2 regions of the Clostridium sp. DFI.1.208 genome follow, and region 2 is predicted to be linked to the other one. Evidence: riboswitches for the same ligand, from Rfam matches in the RefSeq annotation. Region 2 holds a riboswitch; the other holds the start of a gene.

Region 1 (12,095 bases), on a different contig from region 2:
AGCTTGGCTTCGCCTATTTCCAGAAGGATGAGCCGCAGGAAGCACTTTTGCATCTTCTAAAGGCTTTGGAGCTGGGGAGAGATGATACAAGTGAGCGGACGCTGCTGGGGGATGTGTATCGCTCGTTGCATCGAATCGAGGAATCAAATGAGCAGTATAACACATCACTGGAATACTTTGAAAAGGCATTGAATAAGGAAACGGATACCTACTGGATTTATCAGGAAATGATTTGGATTGCGCATAAGCAGCAGGATTGGACAAAGAAGCTGCAGTATCTGGATCGCGCCAGTGAGCAAAAAAAGGATGATATATGGCTGATGTTTCATTATGCCCGCTGCTACAGTGATCTGCATGAGCACGTTCAGGCTATAGAGGCCTGTGAATTCTGTTTGCAGCATGGGGAGGAAGGCCGGGAAATGCAAGATTTGTATGCATGGAATCTGGGAAGAAGCGCACAGGCGGAAAAAGCCATTGCGGTTTTGAATAAACGAATTGAGCGCTTTGGAGGTGAAGCCTGGAATTTCAGCGAGCTGGGCTGGAATTATACGCAGCTGGAGGATTATAAAAAAGCGATTCGCTGCTTTAAAAAGGCCTATGATCTGGAGCCGAAGAATCCGTTAAACTGTTCCATGCTGGGCTGGTGTAATTTGCGTCTGAATCAGCTCGATGCAGCGTTGTCCTATCTTCTGGAGGCACGGCAGCTGGGAAGAGACGACGGCTGGCTGCATTCTGCCTTCGCAGAGCTGTATACAGAAAAGCAGAAATATGCACAGGCTCTAAAGCATTACCAGAAAGCGCTGGAGCAGGGCTATAATGAAGATTGGATAAAAAAGGAAATCGCGCAGCTGGAAGAACTGCTCGCGCAAGAGAACGCAAAGGCATAAGGACAGGAGGCTTGCATATGTGTGGAAGATATTTTTTTGAATTGCGAGAGCTGCCGGCATTCGCAAGACTGAAGCAGAAAATCGAGCAGCAGGCGCTGTTTGAATATGCCAGAGAGGAAGTGTTTCCAAGCAATTCGGCACTGGTACTCGTCGACGGACAGGAGGATTATGAGCTGGATGTAATGAAATGGGGAATTGAGGGACCATATGGCAGGCTGATCAATGCGAGAAGTGAAGGCATTGAAAAGAAAAAGACATTTCGTCCTATGCTTTCAAAGAAATGTCTGATTCCGTGCAACGGATTTTACGAATGGGTGAAGGTAGGAAAACAAAAGCAGAAAATACTGATCCAGCGTGAGGATGCTCCCCTGTTTTATCTGGCGGGCATTTATAATGAACAAAAGGAATTCGTGATTGTGACCGGAGAATCCGTGAAAGAAATGAAGGATATACACGATCGTACTCCAATTCTCATGCTTGAGGACCAGATTCCGCTGTATCTGCAGGATGAACTGGAGTTTCAGGTAGATAATGAGCATTTGCTATTTACGGCGGTAGATAATAGGAAATCGCCCGTAATAGAAAAAAGGCAGCTTTCGCTGTTTGATGAGGAGGAGCGATGAAGCAGGCCAGAATTTTGTCATCGGCGTTTCTACTGTTTCTTCTCTGGTGGCTGCTAGCCGTCTGGATGGATAACGATTTCATCATTCCCTATCCTCTCGATGTAGGAAAGCTGATGGTGGCACAACTGCAATCTGCGACCTTTTATCAGAGTACACTTGTCACGCTGCTTCGCTCATGGGGTGGACTTTTGGCAGCATTTGTACTGGCAGGAGGCTGCGCATTTCTGTCTTATCGCATACATATCTTCCATGATTTGTTTTATCCTATTCTTTTGCTCACCCGCAGTGTTCCCAATATTTCCTATATCATCGTCATTCTTTTATGGTTCGGCTCGGAAAGCAGTGCGGCAATCGTTAGCTTTCTTATCATTTTTCCAACCATATACAGCAGCCTGTATAGCGGTTTGCAGCACATGGATGAAAATCTGAAAAGGGTTGTACAGCTGTATCCGGCAAGTGGATGGTATCTGCTGCGTCGCGTTTATCTCCCGCTGCTTTCTTCCTCTATACAGGCATCGTTGTCCAATGGAATCTCTTTGACCTTTAAGGTGGGAGTCATGTCGGAAATCATGGGGCAGGTACAGCAGGGAATCGGAAGGCAGATGAATTTATGCCGACTGACCTCGGATATGACCGGTGTCTTTGCATGGACCGGATGGATCATTCTGATTTTACTGCTTATGGATGCTCTGCTTCATTATGTAGGCAGACAAAGGGTATGAGGATATGGATTCCTGCAATCGATACATTGCGGTGACATGCATGGTATGCGATGATAATAGGAGGGATATAACGATATGGATCAGATTCGTCTTCGACCAGCACGGCAGGAGGATGCGGCCGCGTTACAGCGCTTAAATGCAGATATGCTTGGCTATGACTACTCGCTGTCAGATACACAAGAGCAGCTGCATCGTTTATTAGCTATGCCGCAGCATCTGATTGTGGTGGCAGAAGCAGAAGGAAAACAGGAGCTTGTCGGCTATGTGCATGCACAGGATTATGAAGTCTTGTATTCTTCACCTATGAAGGATATTTTGGGAATCGCAGTACATCCGGATTATCAGCATCAGGGAATAGGAAGCAGCTTGCTTGCATGGATTGAGCAGTGGGCAAGCAGTCAGAATGCCTGTATGATCCGGCTAGTTTCCTCAGAAGCACGGGTAAAGGCGCATGCCTTTTATGAAGCCAATGGCTATCTGCGGGAAAAACGCCAGCTCAATTTTAAAAAGATGATCTAAGAGAAGCTGCGCTGGCATTTGCTTATAAAAAAGCAAGGTCTAAGGTACATAGTTAAGAAATTTCGACAAAATACAGGTCTGAAGTATAGATTTAGAAAAACAGCTTTCCTTTTAGACAATGCGTTGTAGGATAGAAAAGGCTTCCGTTCTCCGTCTGATGTTCAGACGAGCGGAAGCCTTTTCTACTGCTTTTTTATAACCGGGGATACCTTTTTGTAGGATAAGAAGACAATGACGCTGCACAGGATACCCTTCAGCAGATTGAAGGGAGTGGTAGCCATCAGCACCAGTGCCAACAGACCGTTAATGTTCGGATTTACTGCGTGTCCAAATTCAATAATGCGATCCAGGGGAAGATTCATAAAATAGGAATATGCCGGCAGCATTACGAAATAGTTCAGAAGTCCGCCCAGTATCGTCATACAGATCGTTCCTGCAATCAGACCGATCAGGGCGTGCTTTCTTGTTTTTTCTCTTTGATAGATAATGGTAGCCGGAAGTACAAAGGACAGACCGATTAGGAAGTTGGTGAGCTCTCCTACACCCATCGTGATGGTTCCTCCGATGATTAAATTTAATGCGATTTTCAATGCTTCGATGCAGACGGCTGCCCAGGGACCCAGCGCAAACCCTCCGATCAATACGATGACCTCATCAAAGCCGAGCTTATAAAACTCAGGCGCAAAGGGAAGGGGGATTTCAAACATCATGACCAGAAAGGCCAATGCTCCCAATATACTGATTTTGGCGATGGTTTGTACACTCATCCTGCTTTTTGTTGAAACATATGCTGACATATACGATTCCTCCTGTCTGTGTCAGCCTTTTTTCAAAAGAAAAAAGGTTTTCAACAAAAACCTTTAGGGACATATCGAAAAAACTTAACTTCTTTCATCCAGACTTTACTGTCGCCACCGGAGTTTCACACGGTTCGTGCCTTACGGCTTGCGGGGTTTACCGCCGATTGGGAATTTCACCCGACCCTGAAGTTTTTTGTCGGGTATATCATAGCAGTCTTTTCTTATTACGTCAACACTAACGCCCTGTAAAATCATAGCAGCGAGCCTCGTATAGTTACGATTTCCAGCCCTTTGAACAATAGAGAAGGATCAGCATATGAGAGAAAATGAAAATATAGGACTTGCTACATTGGCTCCATATTCTCATAGTTCATAGGTAAATCACATATTTATGAATTGGCTGTGAATCGTAATCTCATATAGTCATATGGCATAAGGCAACAGCGGATACAAGGAGGCTTACATTGCAATTCTTTCTATTCTTTTCGCAGAATGAGCGATAGCAAATGAAAGCAAAGCGAAAGGCATATAAACGTATAGCGAAGAGATAATTGCTGGATATGCCGCTGAAATCATTAGGATACATAGGAAACCTACGAAACTATATTTTGGAGGACATCATAAGGATACATAGGAATGGTGCGAAACTATAAATTGAAAAAAATCATAAGATACATAATAGTGCGAACTGTATATTGGAAGAAATCAGAATCATGAAATGCTTTACAGCATTCCTTCAGACAAACCATAAGAGTGTTTCCTTAGTTTGTAACAAAAAGAGCGGCAGGCATAGCCAAGCAAATGAGAGACACAACAGGATGTATCAGGACTACTTCGACGGCGTGCTTTTCGTTGCAATAGAAGTAATCCTGCAATCCCTTTTTGATAGCTTATGATGCTGTGGAAAATGGACTTTTTGTGTGATATTGTCGTAAAAGTCCAACAGGCGTGGAAATCGGAAATGGAACGTGATATAATATGTCACAATCGAAGGGAGTTTTGAAATATGAAATGGTTTCAGAATTTTATGCGTGGAAGATATGGCGTAGATCAGCTGTCTTTTGCGATATTGATTCTGTATTTTGTAATCACGATTTTGGGTACTGCTTTCCGTATTCCATATATCAGCTATGTGGCACTGCTGCTGATTGTATGGTGCTGGTTCCGTATTCTGAGTAGAAATACATACAAGCGCTCACAGGAGAATGCGGTGTTCATGGGAAAAATCTATCCGATTCAGAATAAATGGAGAACAAAGAAACGCGAGTTTCAGGATCGTAAGACACATAAGTATTACAACTGTCCGAGCTGTAAACAGCGTCTGCGTGTTCCGAAGGGAAGAGGAACGATTACGATTACCTGCCCGAAATGCAAAACGAAGTTTGACAAGCGTACGTAACAGATACTGCCGAAGGAAAGCATCCCTTCCGGCAGTTTTTTTTAGATAGTTGGAGCAGTGCATAGTGCTGTTTTTATGGGATAGCAAGGCAAATCGTGGGTTTTGCCGATTGGCATTCCGCCTGCATCCTCAAGCCATCTGTCTTCTTCCCTGACAGCTCTTTCTCTGTGTAAGTCCTTCACGTTGCCATAGCAAAATCCAAGTGCTTATTTCTGACCTTTTGATTCTGTCATCCGTATTTGTGTGCCTGCTCAATTTCAATTCAAACCAATGTATGTCCGCTAATCGCACATAGGCTGTGAATAGTTCAGCATCTCAAAGCAGCTGAAAGCTACAAAAAAACGCCAGGTATGCTGGCGCTTTCTGTATGCTTATTTTACTTCATCGGATACGCGCTCACGGTAATACTGACGACGCTCATGCGGCTTCAGACCTTTTTTGCGAAGACGGATGCTGTCTGGTGTGATTTCCACCAGCTCATCGTCATTGATCCATTCCAGGGCTTCCTCCAGTGTCATTTCTCTAGGCGGAGTCAGACGCATCGCCTCATCATTTCCACTGGAACGAATCGCTGTCAGCTTTTTGTTTTTCAACGGATTTACATCCATGTCAACGTTTCTTGCGGATTCACCGATAATCATTCCCTCATAGACCTCTGTCTGTGGAGAAATAAACAGGGAACCGCGTTCCTGCAGATTCCAGAGGGCATAGGTCATAGCACCACCGGTTTCTGTAGATATCATGGCACCGTTTGCACGCTGTGTGATTTCTCCCTTATAAGGAGTATAGCCCTTGATTCGACGAACCAGAGTACCCTCACCGCGGGTATCGTTGATGAACTCACTGCGATATCCCAGAAGTCCTCTGGTCGGTGCCTCATAGGTAATGCGGCAATAACCGTTTTCTTCCACCATATCGATCATGACACCTTTTCGCAGATTCAGCTTGTTGATGATGGTTCCGCTGTATTCTTCCGGAGCAAGTGCTACGACTTCCTCTACAGGCTCTACGGTTTTCCCGTTTTCATCCTTGTGCAGAATGACCTCCGGCTTACTAACGGCAACCTCATAGCCTTCCCGGCGCATCTGTTCCAGCAGGACAGAGATATGTAATTCCCCGCGGCCGCTGACCTTGAAGCAGTCACCGCTGTCAGTTGGTTCCACCTTCAGCCCGACATTGACCTCCAGCTCCTTTTCCAGACGTTCCTTCAGATTACGGGAGGTTACATACTTTCCGCTCTTTCCGGCAAATGGAGACTTGTTGACGATAAAGTTCATGCTCAGGGTAGGCTCTTCTACATGAATGCTTTCCAGTGGCATGACATGATCCTTTTCACACAGGGTTTCTCCGATCATGATATCCGGAATACCGGCAACCACCACGATATCACCGCTTCTTGCTTCCTTTACAGAAACACGGCTCAATCCGCGGTATACGAAGATTTGAGAAGTCGTATTGGTACGCTCATGTCCGAAGGAATCACAAATAACAACACTTTGCTGTGCGTTCAGGACACCCTGATAGATACGTCCGATTCCCAGACGTCCGATATACTCATCGTATGCCAGCGCACTGATCTGCATCTGCAAAGGCTCTTCATCCAAATCCGGATATGCTTCACAATGCTTCAGAATCGTCTTGAACAGCGGTTCGATAGAATCACTAGGTGTATCCATGTCATACTGAACGATTCCCTGCTTGGCAACACCGTACAAAATCGGGAAGTCAAGCTGTGCGTCTGTTGCATTCAAATCCAGGAACAGCTCATAAACCTCATCCACAACCTCCTGCGGACGGGCATCCTTTTTGTCGATCTTATTGATCAACAGAATCGGGCGAAGCCCCATTTCCAAAGACTTGCTTAATACAAAGCGCGTCTGCGGCATCGGACCCTCACTGGAATCCACCAGCAGAATAACGGCATCAACGGTCTTAATGATACGCTCTACTTCGCTGGAGAAATCCGCATGGCCCGGAGTATCTACAATATTGATTTTAACACCATCATGGATAACACTGCAGTTTTTGGAATAGATGGTGATACCACGTTCCCGTTCCAGATCATTGCTGTCCATAACACAGTCGACAACTTCTTCATTGCTGCGAAATACATCACTCTGACGAAGGAAGGCATCTACCAGTGTAGACTTTCCTGCATCGACGTGGGCAATGACCGCGATATTTATAATCTTTTCTTTTTCATTCATATTCAATTCCACCTTTTAGACCAACTATAATGATAATACGAAATCGCGGGAATTACAATTTTTTTCGCAGAATAATGCATTATTTTCTCCTGTTTTTCCATATACTTGAAGGAGCAGGTGATAATTCATGAATGTAAGACGTATTGTATGCCCTTTCCTGTGTCTGCTGCTGCTGTGCGGCTGTAGAAGCGAAGAGCTGGATGAGAATAAGAATCCGAATCAGGAGATTGGAACGACCGTACAGGATATTCAATATAAGGATACCTATCTGGAAAGCATCATGTATCCAAAAACCGATATCGCAAAGCTGGATAAGAAAATCAAGGATACGGTGGATACCTATCAAAAGCATTTTCTACAGGCCGTAAAGCCATATAAAGAGAAGCGCAAGGCAGAGTTTAATATAACCTGGCAGTCCTTCTACAAGGATGAGCGTTATGTTTCGGTGAAGCTTGCCATCTATCAGTGTATCTACCAGAAGCAGGAATTTGTGGAAACCATCGTATATGATACCAGAAAACAGGATTTTATACATCTATACGACATTTTTCGTGCGGAGCACATACAGGAGCTTTCCGCAAAAGCATTCGATTACTTTCAAAAACGCTTTCCCGATGAATGTGATAATGACCGTTTCCGTTCCCATATATCCGCAGTGGAGGAAAATTTTGATCGTTTTGTGTTGAAAAAGGATCGCATGGTGTTCTACTTTCCGCAGAAAACATTGTTCGATGAAGCCGCTACCTTTGAATGCAGCTATGACAGCCTTCAGGATGCCGTGGATTTGAAGAATGAGGCACAGCAGACGATTGTACCCTATGAGGATATTCTGAATGAGCCGATTAAGCAGATTGATCCGGATAAGCCGATGGTTGCGCTAACCTTTGACGATGGTCCCAGCAAGCGCTATACGCCTGCAATTCTGGATGCTTTGAAAGAGTATGGGGCTAATGCGACCTTCTTTGTACTGGGCAGCAATGCGGATAATTTCCCGGATATTTTGCAGCGGATGGTGCTGGAGGGAAATGAAATCGGTAATCATACGTATTCCCATAAACAGCTGACGACATTGTCAAAGGAGAACGTTGAGGAGGAAATCATAGCAACACAGGAATCAATCTATGATATTACGCATCGCTATCCGGATGTCATACGCCCTCCCTACGGCAGTAAGAATAAAACGGTTCTGGAATGCGCAAAGGGAAAACGTATCGTCACCTGGTCGCTGGATACGCGCGACTGGCATGATCGGGATGCAAGGGTTGTTGTGGAACGCGTTTTGAAGCAGGTTCAGAACGGTGACATCATCCTGATGCATGACTTATATGCCTCTACAGCCTCTGCTGTGCAGGAGCTGGTGCCAAGACTGCAGGAGCAGGGGTATCAGCTGGTGACCGTGTCGGATCTGTATACCTACAGCAAGCACGTCCGCCATTCCTGAAGCCTGCTGCAATGTGTGCGTACAGGCAGGAAAGAGTGGAGGTGTGCCAGGACTTTCTAGATAACGGTCTACCTCAATAAAAGCAGGGCGATGGTGTCATGTGGACTGCGCTTCTTTCCAGCAAAGCACCGGTAGTTGGATTGCTTTGTACAGGAACCTGTACCTATGGGAGCCATTGCGTATGCGGTGGACATGCTGCCAGTATTACGGTATGTCCACCGCAGCACCCCCACAAAGACCAACTAAAAGAAGAGCAGAGATTGCTGACCTTCTTTTCATTCTGTTTCAGAAAGAAAAAAACACATGCCTTTCAAAATCGCTTTTTGTATGGTATAATAAACAAAAGAGAAAGCTGGGAATGTATGAATTTTCTTATCCTATCCCCGCAATTTCCTGCAACCAACTGGAACTTTTGTGACCGGCTAAAGCTAAACGGTATCAACACCCTGGGAATCGGTTATGAACCGTATGAGGAATTGCGGATCGAGGTCAGGCATGCTTTGCAGGACTACATACAAATACAACAATATCAATCATATGATGCAGTATTGCGTGCAGCGGCGTTTTTCACATATCGCTATGGGCGGATAAACGGTATGGAATCCTTTCAGGAAAGCAGATTGTTTTTCGATGCACGCCTGCGGACGGATTTTCATGTGGAAAGCGGCTGTATGCTTTCCGAGGTTCAGCAATTTCTGGACAGCGGGACACGGCGTGCGTGGATCAAGTCATGTAATGTTGCAATCACTCCGGCAAGACGCGCGCTGACTTTACAGCAGCTACATGGAAATTGGCTTTGCTCGCTATACGATGTCCAGATGGAACAGCTGTTTGCGAGCGATGATGTGGAGGAGCTGGTAAAAGCATGGAAGCCTGAACGTCAACAGCTGCTGGTGCCAAAACTGGAAGGAAGTCTTTATATATGGGAGGCTTTAGTGGATCATCGAGGCGTTCCCCAATCAACTGCGGAAGGATATCTTTATGCAAGACAACAGCGGCAGATGAAAAAAGAGGAGAGGGAGGAGCTGTCAGCGTTTGCTGAAGAGGCTTGCAGGAAGTTGTGCAAACAGGCGTGGAGCTGCGGCTTTCTGCATATGCTGATATGGAAGCGGCAGGGACATTGGGAGCTTTTGGACATACACATCGGAGCGGATCGGTGTGTGTTGCTGAAGGAACAGCCGGACATCTATCAGCTGTGGGCAGATTGCATGTGTGAGGAGATGGAAGGTGTGCGTGGTTTGAATACATGAAATGATAATAGTGCAAGAACAAGGAGGGTATCTTTATGAAAGTGGAGTATTATAAGGAATTGAGTCATGAACTGAATCGGGATATGGAATTTAAGGTGTATGGACATGCGGGGATTCCCTGTCTGGTGTTCCCTGCACAGAACGGTCGGTTTTATGATTTTGAAAACTTCGGAATGATCGATGCTGCGCATGAATATGTGGATGCCGGCAGAATTCAGTTTTTCTGCTGTGACAGCATTGATGATGAAACGTGGAGCAACGAGGATGGCAATCCTAGAGAACGCATTGAACAGCATGAACGCTATTATCATTACATTATTGATGAGCTGGTACCGCGCATACAGGAAATCAGCAGCTATGCCAACGGTGTAAGGGAGCCGCAAGATATGATGACCTGCGGCTGCAGTCTGGGCGCCTTTCATGCATTGAATATCTACCTTCGCAGACCGGATCTCTTTCATCGGGTGCTGGCAATGAGCGGTCTGTATCATGCCGATTATTTCTTCCATGATTATCATGACGAGCTGACCTATCGCAATTCACCAAGTGATTATCTGCCGAATACGCCGGAGGATCATCCGTATATGCAGCTGTATCGCAATTCGGAAATCGTTTTATGTTGCGGGCAGGGAGCCTGGGAACAGGAGATGGAGGACAGTATGCATCAGATGGAGGCAATATTCGCCGACAAGCATATTGATGTCTGGATTGATTTCTGGGGATATGATGTCTCCCATGACTGGTACTGGTGGAAAAAACAAATTGATTACTTCTTACAATTTATGGTATAAGGATCTGTTCTTCAGGTCCTTTTTTAATGGATTTGTAAAGCGTAGTGTGAAGAACAGGAACAGAAGCATCATAGAAAGCATGGTCAGGGGCTGATCGCATGCTGGAAGAAGCGAACAAGGGACAAGGATGTTACAATTGAGGTTTATTATATTAGATATATGTCTAACTATATGATTGACAATTATCTATTTCCATTGTATTATATGATTATCTAATAAAGGAGATAGATATATATGGAACAGGGATATCGACAGATTTTTAAGCAGAGGGAATTCATGAAAATGACAGGGGCGAATTTTATCAACCGTTTTGGAGATTCCATTGATATGATCGCATTTACGTGGCTCGTATTTGAGCTGACGGGATCTGCCAGCTGGTCTGCGATTATGCTGGGAGTGAATATGATACCGAATGTGCTCGTTCAGCCCTTTGCAGGAGCAATCGTAGAGCGTATGGAGAAAAAGAACATCATGATTGTCTGTGATGTTTTGCGTGGAATTCTTACGGCAAGCATAGCTGTTCTGTATATGCTGTCAGCACTGCAGCCATGGATGCTGCTGCTGATTACGTTTTTGAACAACTCGCTGGAGTCCTTTCGCAATCCGGCATCTACCGCCTTTACCCCATTGATTCTCAATCGGGAATGCTTTGATTTCGGCCTTTCCTTTTCTCAATCCTCCTCTCGTATCTGTGAGCTGATTGGCACCGGTATGGGTGGTATTCTGATTGCCGCTCTTGGTCTTTCCGGCGCAATTCTGTTTGATGTTGCATCCTTTTTCATATCCGCGATAATCATATGCTTTATCCATAGCTCAGAACAAGCGGAGAAGGGGACGGTGGATGTCCGCAAGAGCATACACCTGTTGAAGGAGGGCTTTCGTTATGTGAAGGGAATGCCGTTATTGATCGTGATTTGTGCCTGCGCTATGCTGATGAATATGCTGCTTGTGCCGTACAATTCCTTTCAGGCACCCTATATCAGCGGAATTTTGCATCAGGGGGCAGATCTGCTGTCAGTCTCCTCACTGGCACTTTCCATCGGTATGGGTATTGGCTCCTTTGTGTATCCGTATCTGCATAAGCATATACACAACCGTCCCCTGCTGTTGATCGGAGGTGTTTCCACCGGCTTTTATTATCTGGCTCTGACTCAGATCGTGCATCTGCAAAAGCCCTCTGCCATTTATGCAGCCATGGCGGTAGCGGCCTTTCTCTTTGGCTGCTGTATCGCCATTTTGATCAGTATCATCAGTATTTCACTGATGAAGCATGTGGAGCAGTGCTATCTTGCCAGAGTCAGTGCCATCTTCAATGCTGCAGCTACCATTGCCATGCCGCTCACCTCCTTTGCGATGAGCGCCATCTGCCTGTATGTATCGCTTCCTGTCATCTTCGCATCCTTCGCTTTGTTTACTTTCCTTGTATTTGCTGGTATGATATTCCTGAAACAGCTGA
Region 2 (12,095 bases):
TCTAATGCTTTAATATATATGCCTATCTATGAGATGTACTGTACCTGTATGTAATTGTATTTGATTACGAGTAATTCAACTAGGAAATGATGGAAGTGAGCCATTCGTAGATAAAGTTCCATCAATTACTATTTTTGCAAGTGAATCAGCGTTACTGCAAAATTTTTAGCCATTTAAATCTGGATATTTTATTCTATAACGCACACAGTGATGCAGTACATGAAGGTTACATATAGATATGTACAGAAAAAGAATATATTGATATGCATCTTCCTTTTTAAGTACTTAAAAACTTAATGAGCGCAAAGCAGCATAAAGCTCCAATTGTAGTTAAGAATGTTCCTATTAAGTACTTTTCTTGAAAATGATTTTTATTATTATTGATATCCTTATATCTAACTAAAGTTTTTGCAGCAATAATAAAACCTATGGTAGAAATAGAAATTAAAGATACATAATAAAAAAAATATAATTCTCTCTAAATATCCTATATATGTACCAATTTTTAACTCGTTATTACATTTCTCTTCTTTGAAGATAACTTTAAAGGCCAATGAAATTAGTACGCCAGTTGGTTTCACTAATATTAATATCGCTAAAATTGATATTAAAGCCATATTCGCTCTTTTTCTTTGTATTTATTTTTCAGTTTAACAGAGCAAACATCAATTAACAGATGAGATATGGAAAATAATAAATAATAACATATTATACATTATCAAGTTCCTCAATCAGCCAACAAGCAACAGAAAAATCAATTTTTCTATTTTCATCTATCTTTCCTAAGCGAATATGTTTATCAATATTTTGACGTGTAGTTCCTAATATTCCTGAAATCATTGTAGACATTCCCTTCTTCCCTGTATTTTCCACTAACATATTACTATCCTCTAAAAGTTCGCGTAATGGCATAAAATATACTTGATCAATATCATTTGATATAACTATGTTGTTTTTTAATTCTCCCTTGGGAAAACTTCCGATTCTTGCATAACTCAAAGATTGCATAGGTACTATATTAGCTTTCATCTCTAATATAAAATTTAATTGGTCTTTAAATTCAATGTACGAAACCATAATGTTTTCATCGAAAATCGGATATAATAATTCAGCAATTAATTTAACATTTTGTGCATTCAACGATTGTTGCCTTTGAAGAAGTTGTGACGAGTATATTTCCAATTTTCATTATCAAATGCTAATTCTCCATATCCAATTCCTGCCCTAATTTTAACTGGATAATAAATCATCATGCAAAATCGAACACATAAATACGCGGCCAATGATTCATAAAACAAGCCTTGAATTTCATCCCCTGCACTAAACATTAATGGTTTCTTTAAAGATTTATAAAATATTTTATTCAAGTACATAATAATACATTTCATAAATTCTTGTATTTCATTACGATTTTTATATTTCCTAGCATCAACTATGTCGATCATAATAGAATAATATTTTTTATTTGACAATGTCTTCACCTCATAATTCAAGTATTTGGTAAACAGACAAATAACGCAACCCAAATAGGTTGCGTTACTTTTTATTTGTTAAGACGCATATGCGGGAATAACAACACTTCCCGTATTGTCTGCGAATTTGTCAACAGCATCACCAGTCTGTCAATTCCCAATCCAACACCACCAGTTGGCGGCAGACCATACTCCAATGCCTCCACATAATCCGTATCCATCTCATTTGCCTCATCATCCCCCAGATCACGCAGCTTCAGCTGATTCTCAAAGCGCTCTCTTTGATCAATCGGATCATTCAGCTCCGAAAACGCATTCGCATACTCATGCCCGTCAATAAACAGCTCATAGCGATCCGCAAATCTAGGATCCTGTGCATTCTTCTTCGCAAGCGGACTGATTTCCACCGGATGCCCATATACATACGTAGGCTGAATCAGCGTTTCCTCAACATACTTCTCAAAAAACAGATTGATGATATGCCCTACACTGTTATGCTTCTTCTCAACCTCGATATCATGCTCCTTCGCAATTGCACATGCATCCGCAAAGCTCATCTCCTGCCAGAAATCAACACCGCATGCCTCCTTGATACCATCCACCATATGTAATCTCTTAAACGGCGCCTTCAAAGAAATCGTCTTATCCTGCCATTCGATTTCTGTCGTTCCGCATACCTTCTCCGCAACATGATTCAACAAACCTTCCACCAGATCCATCATCCCGTTCAGATCAGAATATGCCACATAGGCCTCCACCGTTGTAAACTCCGGATTGTGTGTAGCATCCATTCCCTCGTTACGGAATAATCTACCAATCTCATATACACCCTCAAGACCACCGACAATCAGTCTCTTCAAAGGCAGCTCTGTTGCGATACGCAGATAAAACGGCATATCCAGTGTATTGTGATGCGTCACGAACGGTCTTGCACTTGCTCCGCCCAGAATCGGCTGCAGCACTGGTGTCTCCACCTCCACCAAGCCTTCATTATCCAGATAATTCTGAATAGCACGGATGATTCTAGGTCTTGTCAATGCGATACGCTTGCTGTTTTCATTCGTGATCAAATCCACATAACGGCGACGGAAACGCTCTTCCACGTCCTGTAAGCCATGATACTTCTCAGGCAGTGGGCGCAGTGCCTTCGTCAGATGCGTATACACCTCAGCCTTTACAGAAAGCTCTCCATGATTTGTCTTCATGACCTTTCCTTCGATTCCAACAATATCCCCAAGATCTGACTTCTTGAACACCTCATAGGCCTCTTCACCAATGACATCCTTACGAACATAAATCTGAATCTGTCCGTCGATATCCTGAATATGCATGAAGCCGGCCTTTCCCTGCCGTCTCTTCGTCATGATACGTCCTGCAATTTTCACTGTCAAATCTTTTTCTTCCAGCTCTTCCTTCGTACAGTCTTCATACGCTGCACGGATTTCTCCGGATTTGTGTGTTCTCTGATATGCATGCCCAAACGGCTCAATGCCCATGGCACGCAGATCTTCCATTTTCTGTCGACGGATAACTTCCTGTTCAGTTAACTTTTCCATAATCTGCTCCTTTGCTATTTCCATATAAAAAGCTCTCTTCCAATATAGGGACGAGAGCTTCATCGTGGTACCACCCTAATTCGCCGGCAGGTTTCCCCGCGCAGCCTTAGTGACTGTGTTTCAAGTCTCTTCGTAACGTGAAGGAAACGTCCTGATTGGATAGCTCCAAGTCTTTATTTCCTGCAGGTTCCACTGCTGCACTCTCACCAAACGTGCATACTCTCTGAAAGCTTTCACAAACAGTACTCTCTTATCACAGCCATATTTACGATTATGATTATATAGACAAACCCTGCCTTTGTCAATCGAAAACTCCTTAAAATTACTGATAAAACAAGGCTTTCCTTGATTCCTTCCCTACCGTAAAAGGTTTATGAATACCATGGCCTTTCAAATGCTACAGCACTTCATACTAGCCCTTCAGCTATCGCTCATGGACACGATATTTCAAGAATATGCAGCTTCCCTGTTACCATCATCAAAGCGCTTTGTCATCCACCTGATCCAGATAGCTGCGCACGGCCTTCATGACATCCTTTAAACACCCATCCGCAAATGGCACCTTCAGATTCGCTGCCGCCACGATTTGCGTAAATGTCTTTGTTCCACCTATCTGGCAGATACGATAATAATCCTCAAATGCGGTTTCATCCTTCTGATACAGGCGATACCAGAACTGTAATGCACACACCTGCGCCAGTGTATAATCAATATAATAGAATGGTGTCATAAAGATATGACTCTGACGGAACCACCATCCGCCATTCTCCAGAAATTCACAGTCTGTGTAATCCTTATGCGGCAGATACTGCTTCTCCAATCTTCTCCAGGTCTGCCGTCTTTCCACCGGTGTCATTTCCGGATGCTCATACACCTCGTGCTGGAAATGATCCACCAGAACGCCGTAAGGAATGAACTTAGCAGCACCCCCCAGATGCAGAAAACGATACTTATCCGCATCCTCCTCAAAGAAGGTTTCCATCCATGGCCAGGTAAAGAATTCCATACTCATAGAATGAATTTCACAGCTCTCATAGGTTGGCCAGATACACTCCACCGGTCGGATTCCCATGGAGGTAAACACCTGAAAGGCATGTCCTGCCTCATGAGTGAGAACCTCCGCATCATGGCTTGTCTTATTGAAATTACTGAAAATAAACGGAGAGTGATCCTCAGCAAACACGGTACAATAGCCTCCGCCTGCCTTCCCCTTTTTACTGTCAAGATCCAGCAAATCATGCTCCACCATGAAATCAAAGAATGCTCCACAGCGTGCATCCAGCTCATGATACATTGTATTAGCCCGTGCAATCATTTCCTGTGTATCGTATTTCGGTGTCGGATTGCCGCTCGCAAATTCATATTTTTCATCATATACATGCAGTCTGTCATAGCCTAAACGTTCCCGCTGCCGTTCATATAATGCATTGCATAACGGTACGACATCCTCCAGAACCTGCCGGCGGTAATTTGCCACATCCTCCTTCTTGTAATCAAAGCGGCACTGCAGCATATATGCCAGCTCTACATAATTCTTATAGCCCAGCTTTTTCGCCATGCGATCGCGTACCTTAACCATGCGGTCATATAAATCATCAATCTCGTCCTGCTGTGACTGCATCCATCCCCAGTATGCCTGGGTAGCTCGTTTCCGAATGTCCCGATCAGCGCACTCCATTTTTACACCAAGCTCTGATAAGGTATAGATATCACCATCGAAGGGAATCTGTGCACTGGCAATCAGTTTCTGATAACTGCTCTGCAAGCGGTTTTCCTCCTGCAGCTCTTCAATGATTTCATCACAAAAGCTCTTCTGTGCAAACTCCGCAAGCAAAAAATAGGTTTCCGGAACATCCTTTTTCAACTCCTTGGCAAATGGAGAAGCCAGTACCTCTCTGTCAAACGCCGTTGTCAGGGACTTCATCTTCGGCATTGCCTCATCCCAGTAATCGTTTTCTGCCTGATAAAAGGGATCTGCCGTATTGATTGTATAGCGGACATAGCAGATATTATACATCGTATCCAGATGCTCAAATGCCCGTTTCCCCTCATCAAATGCTTTCTTAAAGCTTTGGTAATCCTTTGCTTCCTTCAGCCTCGTGCCTGCCTGCTGCATCGCCTCTGCATAAGCCTCATAGCTGTAACGCTCATACTTATAATCCTTAAATTTCATGCTATCACCTCATGAATCATTATACGAGAAATTTCATGTAAAAGATATCCAAACAATGTGAAAATATGTCTCTTTCCTTTTGTTTATTGGATATGTGCACACATATCCTGATCCCTTCGTACAAATAAAGGGAGTGTTGAACAGGGGAATCCACGGCAGTTTTCAACAGAAATACAGGAATACATGCTGGAACATTGTTCACATATGCTTTCTAAATATAATATTGTCAGTAGTTAAGGTATATGGATAAAAGATATGATTCTTCTATACCACTATGTAAAAAGAAAAAACCGTTTGAAACGGCTGTTCATTCGTTACAGGCACTATCCCTGTAACATAATGAACTATCACCAGTTCAACGGTTTCCCTGTTTATACTGTTCTCGCATTCTCGCATACTCTGCTTCATATGCGGATAAAATGTTTTGCATTTCCTCGTAGGTTTCAATTTTGGTCAGCTGATCCTTGAGCTGATGGCTCTTTGGCAGCCCCTTCACATACCAGGCAGCGTGCCCGCGCATTTCACGAATACCGACGAATTCACCCTTTAGATTACACAGGCGTTTTGCGTGCAGTCTGGCCATTGCGAATTTTTCCTCCAGCGTTACCTCCGGCATATGCTTACCACAATCCAGATAATGAACAATATCCTTAATCAGCCAGGGATCGCCCAAAACACCGCGGCCGATCATGACAGCATCACTGCCGGTTTCCTTCAGCATGCGCACTGCATCCTCACCGCTTCGCACATCACCGTTTCCCATTACAGGAATGGATACAGCTTCCTTCACCTTTTTAATATAGGACCAGTCTGCGCAGCCTTCATACATCTGTTTTCTGGTTCGTCCATGCACAGCAAGTGCCTGCACTCCGACAGACTCCAGACCACGGGCAAGCTCAAGACATGTAATCTGATCCATATCCCAGCCGATTCGCATTTTTACGGTAACCGGCTTCTTTACACTCTGTACAACAGCCCTGCTCATTTCCACAGCATGATCGACATCCTTCATCAGGGCGCTTCCCGCAAAGGATTTCACAATTTTTGTGACAGGACATCCCATATTGATATCAATGATATCACAATCGGTTTTTTCATCCAGAAATTTTGCGGCATACACCATTGTCTCTATATCATGTCCGAATATCTGCATGGCCAGGGGATGCTCCTGTTCCTCAACATCCGTCATTCCTACGGTTTTTTCATTATCATAATACAGCGCCTTATCCGAAACCATCTCCGTATAAATAAGTCCGGCACCGAATTCCTTGCAGATTACGCGAAAGGCAGGATTGGATATCCCGGCCATCGGTGCGATTACCACTTGATTCGGTATCATGATATCTCTGATTTTCCAGCTGTTATTTGGCATGTGTCTCGATAAACCTTTCCAGCTCCAGGAGCTCTTCCTCGCTGAATTGATATTTCTCTCCACAGAAATTACAGGTGATTTCACAGCCGTGATCCTCTTCGATCATCTGCTGGCGTTCTTCCTTTGGAAGGGTTGTCAGAACACGCTTCATGGTTGCACGATCACATTTACAGCGGAATTCAATATCCTGTCCTGTCAGGATTCTGACATCGTCAAACAGATCACGCAGAATATCCTCCAGACTGGCGTATTCCTGAATCATGGTGGACATATGCTTTAGATTTGCCACAATCTGTTCCACCTTAACGATATCCGCTTCCTCTGCGTCCGGAAGCATCTGGATAATCATGCCACCTGCAGAAAGGATGGAATTGTCGGTATTAACGAGCACACCGACACTGACTGCGGACGGTGTCTGTTCGCTTGCGGTAAAGTAGTATGCAAAATCATCACCGATTTCACCGCTCTGCAACGCAACGGTACCGCTCCAGTTTTCCTTCATGTTCATATCCTTCACAACTTCCAGATAACCGTCTTTCCCCACAGCAGCTCCGACCGCCAGTTTTCCGGTATCATTGTATTGCAGCATGATATGCGGGTCACTCACAAAGCCGCGCACATGACCGTCACTGTAGGCGTCCACCAGAATAGTGCCAATGGGACCTCCGCCGTTGATGCGAATCGTAATCTGTTCCTGTGCTGTTTTCAGCATGCTTCCCATCATGGAGCCCACAGTCAATACGCGTCCTAAGGCAGCCGCACTTGTCGGCCATAAATCAAAACGTTTTCTTGCTTCCTCCACCATATGCGTAGAAGAGCATATATAGATTCTCACATGCTCATTGCATGCAAGCGCCTTTACTAAATAATCTTTCATCATTGATATCACTCCCTGCCCTACAGGCAAATGTAGTATACCACAAAAACCTGCAGAATGAGAAGAAAATCGACTTCGTTATACTGTTGTGTACGTAGAATGCTGCAGGCAAGGAAAAAGAGGGTGAATGTATCTGATATATAGAAAAAGGCACAGCATTTTGTCATCCTGTACCCGTCTTTCGCATACGTTAATCGTACGGCTTGATTTCCACTGTCTTTTTATCAAAGTCAAGGAAGGTCTGAAACGCATTGCGATTCTCATCCTCATCCCAGATTTCCACAAACCGCGGTGTTACCTCTATCAGAATCTCTGTATCCTCGTGGCTGTATGCATTATAGCTCTGCCACAGATATTTCTTATACAAGGCTTCAAACCTTCTTCCCGGCTCATCCACGACAAGCCCCTTGTTTACGGCGATTCCCTCTACCTGAACGCCGCCTGTGCAGAGTGCCACCTGCGGGTTCTGGTACAGCTGCTGTGTCTTGCGGAAATTCTTATCTGTCTTAAAATAGATTTTTCCATCATAGAACAGACAGCTTACATTACGTACCATGACGTAATCATTGACGCTGGAGCCAAGGGCCATAATCTTGGAATCCCCCAGCTTGTGAAACAGCAATGCTACTCCTTCTTCAAATGTCATCTTCATTTCCTCCTTACTGACTATTTGCGAATCGGTGAATCATCGGACTGATTTTCTTATATACGGCAAAGGTTATCAGGCAGCTGATCCCGTATTTTATCAGATTAAACGGAACAATGCCCAGAATCACCATGGTAGTGACAGAATTCATCATCGGATTGACCTTGGAACAGGACTGGATAATCTGATCCATATTCATGTTATACAGGGCAACATAGAATGGAATAATCAAAAACAGATTGGTTAATACAGCAAGTAACGTACTAGCCAAAGTTCCTGCCGCCATTCCCAGCAGTGCTTCCTTTCGTGTCTTCTTATGACGATAAAGCAGGGCGGCGGGTAATACAAGGGCAACTCCCAGCAAAAAGCTCTGCAGCTCTCCGGTAAACATGGAATTGGAGCCGGAAATCACCATCTGTACCATAACACGGATAAAGACAATTAGAACGCCTGCCACCGGTCCCAGAGCGAAGGCTCCAATCAGCTCCGGTATCGCAGCCAGATCAAAGCTTAGAAAGGGCGGCATAAACGGAATGGGAAAGCGAAACATCATCAGTATCGCTCCCAGTGCGCCAAGCATGCCAATCAGGGCAAGCCGCTTTGCACTCATGTTGTTTTTCAATTCACATCTCCTCCATTTCAAAAAAACACCTGACTACGAAAAAACTCGTCTTCAGGTGTATGTTTACAGAAAATGTCTTTTCTCATCCGGACTTTACCGTCGGTGCCAGAATTTCGCTGGCTCAGCCGCTCATTACGCGGGTCATGGACTATCACCATCGGTAGGGAATTTCACCCTGCCACAAAGACTTGTTATTCAATTTTGAATGCAGGTCATGCGTCAACACAATCTGTATTTTTATTATAACTCATGAAACAGGATGTGTAAATATGAAACAGAAATGTAATTTTTTCAGTAGATGCTCATCGCCATGTGAAAAAGGGCTTGTCCCCGGATACCGATAGGAAGAAACAGCAAGCTCTCTTCGGCATGCTATAAAAATATGGAAAGCCACATACAGGTGGGTAAAGCTTTGTATATATTTCATTTCCCTTTTGGCATACAAAAAGTACAAGAAAAATCAATAAAGTGTGGATAATTTAGGAGTTTCACAGATTTCATACGTATAAAGGGGTGTAAGGAACCCTTACAGAATGGAGGACATGAAGATGTCAAATCAACTGAATTACAGCAATGATCTATTTTTTAAGTACACCCTTTCCCGTGAGGACGAAGGCTCCGTGTACGCCCGCAACACCATTATTCAGCGTGCTACCGGAATCAGGGTTAAGGAAAGTACCGTCCTGAATCCGAATCTGGATCCGGGCATCATTGGAAAGAAGCGTATCATTCTGGATGTCCATGTGAAGGATGAAATGAATCGTCATTTCAATATCGAGATGCAGACGACCTATAAGGGAATAGCGGAAATGATGCGCTTTGAATTTTATGGAGCCAGAGCATTGAATAATCAGCTGAATAGTGGAAAGAAGTACAAGGATTTAAAGCCGGTATACCAGATTATTTTCATTGATGAGTATGCATGGAACAACCGAAATCTGATCAATCACTACCAGATGCGCAATGAGCAGGGAGAGAATGAAAGCTACTATCCGCTTATCCTTCGCACCTATATTCATATGCCGGCAATCAATGACATTGTAAAGGAGAAGGAGCTGCAAAGACTGAATGACTTTGAACAGCTGGTGTACCTGTTTGAAAACAATGAAAAAAATGATATACTGAAGTCAAAGGAAAGGCTGGTGAAGGTATTCGTGGATAAGTACGAGGAAATGCAAAAGGACGATGAGCTGTGGTCAACCGCAATGGCCATTCAGATGGGAGAGGCACGTTACCGCTATGGCTTGGAGGACAGCTTTGAAGAAGGAAAAAAGAAAGGAGAAGAATTGCTGTTAATCAAACAGCTGGAAAGTAAATATCATGAGGATTGTTCAGCCTGGCTGCAATCTTTGAGCAATGAACAAATCGAAGCCGTATCCAGCTTGATCCTGGTCTGTAATTCTTTTCAGGAGCTGAAGGATCAGGTTATGTCAATGAAGTAATACATACAATCCAAATAAAAAAACTGTTTTATAAGCATATGCCTCTATAAAACAGTTTTTTAATCTATTCTTTCTGCCGCAGCCTTATCACAGGTATCGAAAATATTGTTAATACATTACATGAATGGATGCTGCATATTTTTAACAGGTATAGAGTGCTCTGCTGTTCATACGTACAATGCTCATAGGGAAGGAAATCATACACCTAGAATTCAGCACAGAATTTGATTAACTCCTGTAGGGATATGCTTTCCTTTAGCATGGCATATACCTCCCTCAGCTTATCCGCAGCGTGAAAATTCTCATACAGCTTCATAAGAGTATCCAAATCGTTGCCTTCCTTAACCACAGCATACCGCATAGCCGCAGCTGCCGTAAGTACGATATACCCGCATTTCTGTCCATATTTTTCAGCAAGTCGGAGCGGTTCATACAGCCGTTCCTCTTTTTTCAGCTTACGTTGTGCCTGCCGCGCATTGCGATACACCGTATCATAGATATCCCTGTTACGGAATTTATGCACGGCACGCATGGTAAAGGCAAGCTGCACATCCTGTTCCACCGCATACTCCTTTGCGATGATCGTACTGACAACTGGTACTGCTCGATCCATCAGCTCCATAATCTGTGTATCATTTGCGGCTTCTCCATAAACCTCATATTGTAGAAAATCCCCCAGATATGCAACGATCGCGCTCATGAAATTATACGTATAAATTTTTCTTTGAATCAGGGATGGAAAATCTGCTTCTAGCGGCATTCCCTGAAGGTCTAAAAGCATCCCCTTTACACTGCCATCCACCGGTAGCTCTGCGACATCCTCGCTAATCAGTGCCAGACTTTTTTCCTCTGGCTGCAGTGTGGTACAAAAAATAACACCCTCAGAAATACTATTGGATATATTCGCATCCACAAGCGGCTGTTTTACGTGGACACCGTTTTCACAGCATATGATCCGCAGCTGCTTTTCATCGCACTGTTCAGCCGCAGCACGCAATAGCCCCACCAGCTCCTTTATATTCCCTGCGAATACACTTGTCGTGATCAAATCTGAGTGTGCCAGCTTCTCCACGGCTTCCTCCTCTGCCGTCGTATAGGCATCATAGCCGGTAATTTGAATCGGCTTCTTCGTATCACCAAAGTAGTGAACGGTATAAGATTTTTCCGCATTCAGCTGGTCTATAAGCTCTTTATTTTTATCAATAAACGTAATATGATATGCATTTGCCTGCAGGATGGGTGCGATAAAGCCGCGCCCTGTCTGTCCTGCGCCAATAAGTACTGCTTCTTTCATGTTCCTCCAGTCTCCCATTTCTCTATGGGACCATATCGCAAGGCAATAAGCATCACTATGACACGCATAGCCTTGCATTTTTGCATTCCTGTGCAGTAGCTGCATGCTTTTGGGCATAGCACGCACCTTATGGAAAGCGGCCTGCCCTGCAGACCGCTGTATTCTTATGCAAGTGGTTACGATATAACCCTCGTGTTATCTATCCCTTGCTTTTTCCTCCGGATACCGGAATGGTGACGCCGGTGATATAGCTGGCATGATCGGAAATCAGATAACAGATCAGATCCGCTACCTCATACAGATGTCCCGGTCTTCCTAATGGTATAGAGGATTTGTAATTTTTGAAGAACTCCTCCGGCTTGGTATTGACATCCCAGCCGCGACCATATGCCTGCGCTCTATATTTTTCATCATTATTGGCAGGGGTACGATCCAGAATATCTGGTGCCACACCGACAACACGAATATTATACGGTCCCAGCTCCTTTGCCCAGGAAATTGTAAAGGCATGAATCGCAGCCTTTGTGGCAGAATAGCAGCTATGTCCTCGGGAGCCCATCAATCCTGCACAGGAAGAGAGGTTGATGATAACTCCCTCCTTTTTTCCATACAATACGCGTGTCACCGCCTGCGACACCAGA

Evidence for each region. Region 2 has a riboswitch for FMN ahead of NE665_RS13890 (ECF transporter S component). Riboswitches for the same ligand answer to the same signal wherever they lie in the genome.
Region 1: another riboswitch for FMN. It lies ahead of NE665_RS06285 (ECF transporter S component); the one in region 2 lies ahead of NE665_RS13890 (ECF transporter S component).

What each region holds. Positions count from the first base shown of each region.
Region 1 covers NZ_JANGCA010000008.1:110,932-123,026, reverse strand. Annotated here, with positions in the region: gene NE665_RS06305 (tetratricopeptide repeat protein) at 1-887, shown strand, start outside; gene NE665_RS06300 (SOS response-associated peptidase family protein) at 905-1,510, shown strand; gene NE665_RS06295 (ABC transporter permease subunit) at 1,507-2,232, shown strand; gene NE665_RS06290 (GNAT family N-acetyltransferase) at 2,308-2,751, shown strand; gene NE665_RS06285 (ECF transporter S component) at 2,934-3,548, opposite strand; FMN riboswitch at 3,631-3,746, opposite strand; gene NE665_RS06280 (hypothetical protein) at 4,558-4,950, shown strand; gene typA (translational GTPase TypA) at 5,322-7,157, opposite strand; gene NE665_RS06270 (polysaccharide deacetylase family protein) at 7,285-8,598, shown strand; gene NE665_RS06265 (hypothetical protein) at 8,961-9,848, shown strand; gene NE665_RS06260 (alpha/beta hydrolase-fold protein) at 9,884-10,639, shown strand; gene NE665_RS06255 (MFS transporter) at 10,874-12,095, shown strand, end outside.
Region 2 covers NZ_JANGCA010000026.1:7,840-19,934, reverse strand. Annotated here, with positions in the region: gene NE665_RS13925 (hypothetical protein) at 709-1,140, opposite strand; gene NE665_RS13920 (SatD family protein) at 1,137-1,472, opposite strand; gene lysS (lysine--tRNA ligase) at 1,544-3,028, opposite strand; gene NE665_RS13910 (M3 family oligoendopeptidase) at 3,507-5,201, opposite strand; gene dusB (tRNA dihydrouridine synthase DusB) at 5,557-6,573, opposite strand; gene hslO (Hsp33 family molecular chaperone HslO) at 6,563-7,453, opposite strand; gene NE665_RS13895 (pyridoxamine 5'-phosphate oxidase family protein) at 7,641-8,096, opposite strand; gene NE665_RS13890 (ECF transporter S component) at 8,110-8,718, opposite strand; FMN riboswitch at 8,789-8,910, opposite strand; gene NE665_RS13885 (PD-(D/E)XK nuclease family transposase) at 9,267-10,160, shown strand; gene NE665_RS13880 (mannitol dehydrogenase) at 10,366-11,454, opposite strand; gene NE665_RS13875 (sorbitol-6-phosphate dehydrogenase subunit) at 11,654-12,095, opposite strand, start outside.